One region of the Lacticaseibacillus boliensis genome, then DNA from elsewhere that is predicted to be linked to it. Evidence: riboswitches for the same ligand, from Rfam matches in the RefSeq annotation. Region 1 holds a riboswitch; the other holds the start of a gene.
The links. Region 1 has a riboswitch for FMN ahead of ACYVRB_RS01435 (ECF transporter S component). Riboswitches for the same ligand answer to the same signal wherever they lie in the genome.

Region 1 (3,407 bases):
TCACGCTGGCCGGGACGAAAAGCGGTAAAGCCGAAATCTTGTTGGAGTGTTTCTTCAAGCGTTGGCATCCGGCCACCTCCCTTGTAATCGTAAGATCTGATAAAGTCGCACCTGGAAGAAATCACAATCAGGCACCGCCGCCATCAACGCGCTATAGCCGGCTGTGGCATCTTGTTGCGACAGCGCCTGGCGCTGCTCGACTGTGTAAAACTGCGTCAGCGGCAGGTCAGCCCCTTCGATCACCACCGTGAGCAGATGCTCGTTGATCGTCGACGGCTTCAAGCGTAACTGCGCGGCGGCTTGGGCCTTGGATCTCCCTTGTGTGATCAGTGCCAACACCTGATAGGCGCTGGCGGTACCCAACGGTTTGGGGCCGCCCCAGAGGCGATACCAAGCAGACGTCGCTGGGCTGGTCGCGATCACACTGATCAACTGCGCAAGCTCATCGATTCCATGCAACCACCCCGCCAGGTCTGCGGGCCTAGCATCACCCACATACGCATGTCCAACCAGCCGGTGTGCCAACGCGTCGGCGCTGGCTTGGGGCAAAGTGGCAAACGCCGCTTCTAACGCCGCAGTTGCCGATGGCACGTCGCAATCCTGCCACCAGCGCCGGACGGCTTGTTGCACCGCCCAGTCTTGAACGACCGGGCGATACCGCCGCTCGTGATAGCTAGCTTCGGACAGGACTTGCACCGCTAGCTGGAATTTCGGGACAGAATCATGGACCGCCAAGTCCGGCCGGTAATGTTCGGGCAGCGGCACGCGTTGCGCCGCGGCGGCTTTGGCCGCCTCATCCGCCAGCACCAGCCCGTTAGCGCCGGCTTTCAGCGCCCCTTCGGCCACCAGCCTGGCGATTGCTGCTTGATAATCCGCGCGCTGGAGCGTAGGGTACAATTGAAGCCATTGCAGTTGGTGATGGCTCAGTGCCGCATAAAGGATCGATAACGTTTTTTTACCAATTAATAACAGATACACCGACGTTTCCCGTCGCGCCTGAGCATCGAAGAACTGAATGAGCAAGTCGTCTAACACAATTTTCACCACCTGGGAGGAATTCATGATGTCATTATACGCGCACGTGAATCAAGATGCTTGCATCGCCTGTGGGCTTTGCCAAATGTTGGCCCCGAAGTTATTCAATTACAACGTCGACGGCATCGCCAGCTACACCCCCGATCACAACACGGGTACCTTGCCACTGGATGATCAAGCGACGGCCGCTTTTAAGATCGCCTTCAGCCGCTGCCCTACCGGTGCCATCGAACACAGCAATGAACCTTTCACCAGTTAAATTCGCCTTTTCGCCAACGCAACAACGGCCGGCAAGACCCGAATCTGGGTTTTACCGGCCGTTGTTGTTTGATTATTTAAGCGAACGCTGTTGCATGCGCTGAGCTTGGATCGCGTGTTGCTTGTCCAGCCATGGCATCAACGCCTTGGCTAAAACGAAGAAGACGACGGAAACGACCACCCCTTTGATCAAGTTGAACGGGACGACCCCGATCAACACATACTTGGTGGTTGACATTCCCAACTGGAAGTTCATCACCGCCAAATACATTGGCATGATGGCGACCCAGTTCAGCAGACTCATGATGACCGTCAAGCTGACCGTCCCACCTAACAAGCCACCGACCTGGCGCCCGAACGAATTCTTGGACTTCATCATCGCGACCACTGGCAACATGAAACCGACGCTGGCAATGAAGCTGGCAACGTCGCCGATCAAGTTGACGACGCCTCCGCCGGTCATCACATAATGGACCAGCGAACGAACAAACGCCACTGACACGCCACCAAGTGGACCGTACAACAACCCACCCAGCAACACGGTAAGATCCGACAAGTCGAGTTTCAAGAACGGAAACATCGGCAAGATCGGAAATGCCAAAAACATCTGGAGAATAAACCCGACGGCGGACAACAATGCGATTCCGACTAAGCGGTGAACCTTAGAACCTGACATAGAACATTCCTCCATGCGGTCGCTTCAGAAGAGCCTAAAAAGACCTGTTTACCCAAGGGCAAACAGGCCTTACATGAATGTTAGGATTCAAGATAAGCCCCATCTTCTTTCATCTAGACTTTAACTATCGGTCAAGGGATCTCACCTTGGTCAACCAAGCACGAGCTTGGGTCGCGGACTATCACCGCCGGTCGGGAATTACACCCTGCCCCTGAAGACGAACCATATATTTAATTACAAGCACATTGTAACAGCTTTCACATGGGCTGTCAACAAAAAGTAAGTAAATGCTAGATCTGCTCGCCTTTGGCCAGCTTCCGCAAGGCGTCGACTTCCCGCGGCTTCAACGGACGATACTCGCCTGGCTGCAAACCTTCCAGCGTGATCGGGCCATACTGCGGCCGCGACAGCTTGATCACAGGAAACCCGACGGCCTTGAACATCTTCTTGACCTGATGGTTCATGCCTTGATGGATCATCAGCTCGACGATCGCGGTGCGCTTGGTCTTGTCGGTAGAGATGATGTTGTAGCGCGCAGGCGCCGCCTTCTTACCATCGATCTTCAGGCCTTTTCGCAGCGGGGCCAGATCCATACGGCTCGGGATGCCTTCGACCTTGGCCACATAGTGCTTTTCGATGTTGTAGCGCGGATGCATCAGCTGGTTGGCGAAATCGCCGTCGTTGGTCATGATCAACAGCCCTGACGTGTCATAGTCCAGCCGGCCAACGGGATAAAGGCGTTCCGGCACGCCTTCAAAATAATCGGTGACGACCTTGCGCTTCTTATCGTCGGTGACCGCGGTGATGACACCACGCGGCTTATAAAAAAGGTAGTGTCGCGCCAACGGTTTGCTCAATGGCACGCCGTCGACTTGCACGTCGTCGTGCGGCGAGACTTTGACGCCCATTTCGGTCACGACTGCCCCGTTGACGGTCACATGGCCGCTGGCGATCAGTTCTTCCGCGTGGCGACGCGAAGCGACCCCAGCGTTAGCGATCGCCTTTTGCAGGCGTTCTGTTTCTTCGTTCATTATCAATTCTCCTTTAGCCGCGCCGCCAAAACAGCGCGATCTGTTGCGTATTAGTTGTCGTCAGAATCGAGGGCCGCGTTGAAATCTGCGAACAAGTCGACTTCTTCAGGCGCCTGTTGCGTCTGCAGCGGGGGCAATTCTTTGAGACTCTTCAGCCCGAAATAATCCAAGAAAAACGGCGTCGTTGCGTATAAGATCGGCCGCCCCGGCGCGTCTTTACGCCCGGCTTCTTTGATCAGCTGGCGGCTGGCCAGCGTTGTCAGCGCGCCACTAGACTGGACGCCGCGGACTTCATCGATCTCGATGCGCGTCAGCGGCTGCTGATACGCGATGATCGCCAAGACCTCCAGCGCCGCCTGTGACAGGCCTTGGGCCGGTGGCCCAGCGAAATACCGCCGCAGCGTCTG
Region 2 (3,407 bases), on a different contig from region 1:
AACGCGTGTTCCACACGCTGTTTCAGATTATTTTTCATCTTCGAACTCCTTTTGAGCCACCAGGTATTTGCCGAGAATGTCCGTTTCCAGATTGACGCGCTGATTCACGGCCAGTTCCCCTAGCACGGTTTCCTGTAACGTGTGCGGGATCAAGCTCACGCCAAACGTGGTTGCCGTCACCGTCGTCACCGTCAAGCTCACGCCGTTGACGGCGATGCTACCTTTGGCCACGATGTACGGTCGCAAAGTGGCGGGAAAGGCAAAGCGCAACACCACCGCGTTTTGCTCTTCTTCGCGGCTGACCAACCGGCCGGTCGCATCCACATGGCCGAGAACAAAATGGCCGTCTAAACGGCCATTCGCCGCCAGCGCCAATTCCAGATCGACGCGCTGGCCGACACCCAGGTCGACCAGGTTCGTGCGGCGGATCGTCTCTGGCATCACGTCGACGGTAAAGCCACTCGGCGTCAACGCCGTGATGGTCAAACAGATGCCGTCGATTGCCACGCTATCGCCGATGCGGCTGTGTTCTGCCGCCGTCAGCGGGGTGGCGATAGACAAGACCGCGGTTTCGCCTTGCACGTTGGTTTCAACAATGTGGCCGATTCCTTGAATGATTCCGGTAAACATTAGACATCCCTCCTGTAGGTGAGCTTAACGTCGCCGCCCAAGCAACGCATGTCGGCCAGCTGCCACCTCATGGTTGCCGAAGCCGGCCCTTGTGCCACCGGTAAGGCATCGCCGCCCAGCGTTAGCGGCGCCACATAGACGATCAGCTGCTCAGCCAACCCGGCCGCCAAAAACTCGGCTTGCAGCCGACTGCCGCCTTCGACTTGTAGCGCCTGGATCCCGTGTTCTGCTGCCAACGCGCACACGGCCTGTGGTGTCCAGTGGTCGGCGGGAAAAACTTGCACATGTGCCGGCCAATCACGCGTCGAAGGCGTTTCACTGAGTAGCCACACTGGTGCACTGGCATCTGTCAGCAACCGCAAGTCTTGCGACAAAGCGTCTGCGTTGCGCACCATGGCGATTCGCACCGGGGGATGCGCAAGTGCCTGCGTCCGCACCGTCATGCTGGGATCATCGATCAACAGCGTATGTTCACCGACCACGATTGCCTGTTGTTTGGCACGTTCAGATTGGCTGTCCAAAAACGCCGCCTCCCCGCTCAAGCGGGTCCGCTCCGGTTGGTTCGCGTTCAACTTGCCGTCGACACTGGCGGCATATTTGAGCGTCACCAAAGGCCGCTGGTGCTGATAAAAAAAGTTATACGCGTGGTTTAACCCGCCGGTCTCACCCATGACGGAAACGGCGATCCCGGCTTTTTGCAAGATGGCGATCCCTTTGCCGGCGACTAGCGGATTAGGATCGCGCTGGCCGATCACCACCTTCGCCACGCCGGCTGCCACCAGCCGGTTGGCGCACGGCGGCGTCTTGCCATAGTGGCTGCAAGGCTCCAACGTCACATACATGGTGGCGCCTGAAGCCAGCTCTGGGTCTGGCAACTGCGCCAAGGTATCGACTTCTGCATGCGCTTGGCCGAAGCGGTGATGGTAGCCTTGTGCCATCACCCGGCCTTCGCGCACCAGCACGGCGCCGACTTGCGGATTGGTCCAAGTCTGATTCGCCCCGCGGCGCGCTTGTTGCCACGCGAGTGCCATGAATTCTGAATCTGAAATCATATTCCACCTCCATAAAAAATGGCCTCGCAAGAATTTGCGAGGCCATGATTGAAAGCTAAATAAGATCTCATCCGAGGAGCACAGCAAAAAAAGTGCCCACAAAATGGAATGAAAACTCGTTTTCTTCTCCCATCCAGACTCTCACTGTCGGTCCCAGACTCTCACTGGGTCCACCGCTGATCGCGGGTCACGGACTTCTGCTTGCACAGTCACCGTCGGTCGGGAATTACACCCTGCCCCGAAGAAATCTATTCAGTTAACGGTTTCAGATTACACTATCTGTTTGATTACTGCAAGTAAATAGGTATGAGCTGGAGAAAATCAGCACTGGTGTAACGTCAGCGCGAATTTTCCGTTCTTACTGTTCCCCAAAGTCACAATATTGCCAGTCTTGCGCATGACACCTTTGGATTAAAACGATGCCATCACCTACTGTAACTTTTCCCTTTCTGCCTTTGAGATCACAATCCAAATTCTACGGAAGTAGCAGCCCAGTACAATACTTATAAGTTGTGAGACCAAAACTGCGAGATAGCAATCACCGCGACGATAGTGACGACTAAAGGTTGCAAGGAAAAAAGGCGGCTTGCAACCACCCATTCTGAGAATCAGTCTTGATGATCGCACTCGGTGTTCAGTGAGGTGGTCAAGTCAAAAAGCCAGCTGGTGACCTGATCGTCGGCGGGGCCGAGCCAGACCGGACGCAACAGCGTCAAATCATCGTTGAACTCGTCCACGAGTCCTTCGACAATGGCCACGCAGTTTTTCAGGCTCGCCAAGGTGAGGGCGCGACTGCTTTGGTCGTAAGTGGCCGCGAGTTGATTTCGCTCGGACGACATCAGCTTGTTCCAGACGTTTTTGAATTTAACGCCTGGATCAAAGTGCCCGTCTTGCTCAAGCGTTTGACGGTAGGCGAAAAGCTTGAGAATCTGCGGCCGCAGGTGCGCGTTGACCTGCTCATTAGCGTACAGCAGGTTGTTCCGCGAAAGGCCCTTGACCACGTTGCCGGCGACCCAGAAGAATTCGTTGAGTACTGATTCGTAGTCCGCCTGCGTCGGGACCGGCAGAAAATGGCTTGCCGCGTCAGTCTTTCTCGGCGTGACACGGCCTTTGCCCTGCCGCCAGATGATTGCGTTCAGATGGTCACCGGCGAGATACGCAGCTTCGTCTGCAGACGGCGCGATCTTCCAATCGATCCGCCGCGTGCCTTGATAGCGGGTCAACCAGGATTGCCATGCGCCAGTGGCCGGGCCGAACAGGTGCATGTCATACAGGTGTTGAACCAGCTTGGGCGTGCCCAGCGCGTTCACCCAGCCCATTGCGTCTACCTGCGCAGGTTTGGCGGCAAATAATGTGACATCCAAGTCGGTCCATTCGTCTGGCGTCTGATTGGGATCGTTGCCAGACCCTTCGGTACCAATGGCCAAGATATTTAAATCTTTTTCCGCTCGCTCAATAATTTTGTCGATGTCAGCCATGTTGCGCCTCCGTTAGTGTTTGTTTCCATTATACTGATTTACTGTCTCGCCAAAAAAGTTCTATACATCCGAGATGCACTCAATTATGTTTTCTTACCCGATCAGCGTCAGTCACTTATCTAAACCTGGATTATTCACCTCGGTATTTGGGACATGAAATCGCATCTGGCCGGTCTGAAAGCAACGTTTGGAGCGTTGCGAATACTGACTGAGCGGAGAAGTTGGTGATCGATGCACCACGAACAGA

Region 2: linked by a shared signal. The riboswitch ahead of ribD (bifunctional diaminohydroxyphosphoribosylaminopyrimidine deaminase/5-amino-6-(5-phosphoribosylamino)uracil reductase RibD) and the one ahead of ACYVRB_RS01435 (ECF transporter S component) in region 1 are both predicted to bind FMN.

What each region holds. Positions count from the first base shown of each region.
Region 1 covers NZ_BAAIHN010000002.1:61,703-65,109, forward strand. Annotated here, with positions in the region: gene ACYVRB_RS01420 (RecQ family ATP-dependent DNA helicase) at 1-68, opposite strand, end outside; gene ACYVRB_RS01425 (helix-turn-helix domain-containing protein) at 55-1,035, opposite strand; gene ACYVRB_RS01430 (ferredoxin) at 1,064-1,294, shown strand; gene ACYVRB_RS01435 (ECF transporter S component) at 1,367-1,969, opposite strand; FMN riboswitch at 2,067-2,192, opposite strand; gene ACYVRB_RS01440 (pseudouridine synthase) at 2,260-3,000, opposite strand; gene scpB (SMC-Scp complex subunit ScpB) at 3,051-3,407, opposite strand, start outside.
Region 2 covers NZ_BAAIHN010000047.1:4-3,410, reverse strand. Annotated here, with positions in the region: gene ribA (GTP cyclohydrolase II) at 1-38, opposite strand, end outside; gene ACYVRB_RS13110 (riboflavin synthase) at 28-630, opposite strand; gene ribD (bifunctional diaminohydroxyphosphoribosylaminopyrimidine deaminase/5-amino-6-(5-phosphoribosylamino)uracil reductase RibD) at 630-1,682, opposite strand; FMN riboswitch at 1,800-1,932, opposite strand; gene ACYVRB_RS13100 (aminoglycoside 6-adenylyltransferase) at 2,291-3,160, opposite strand.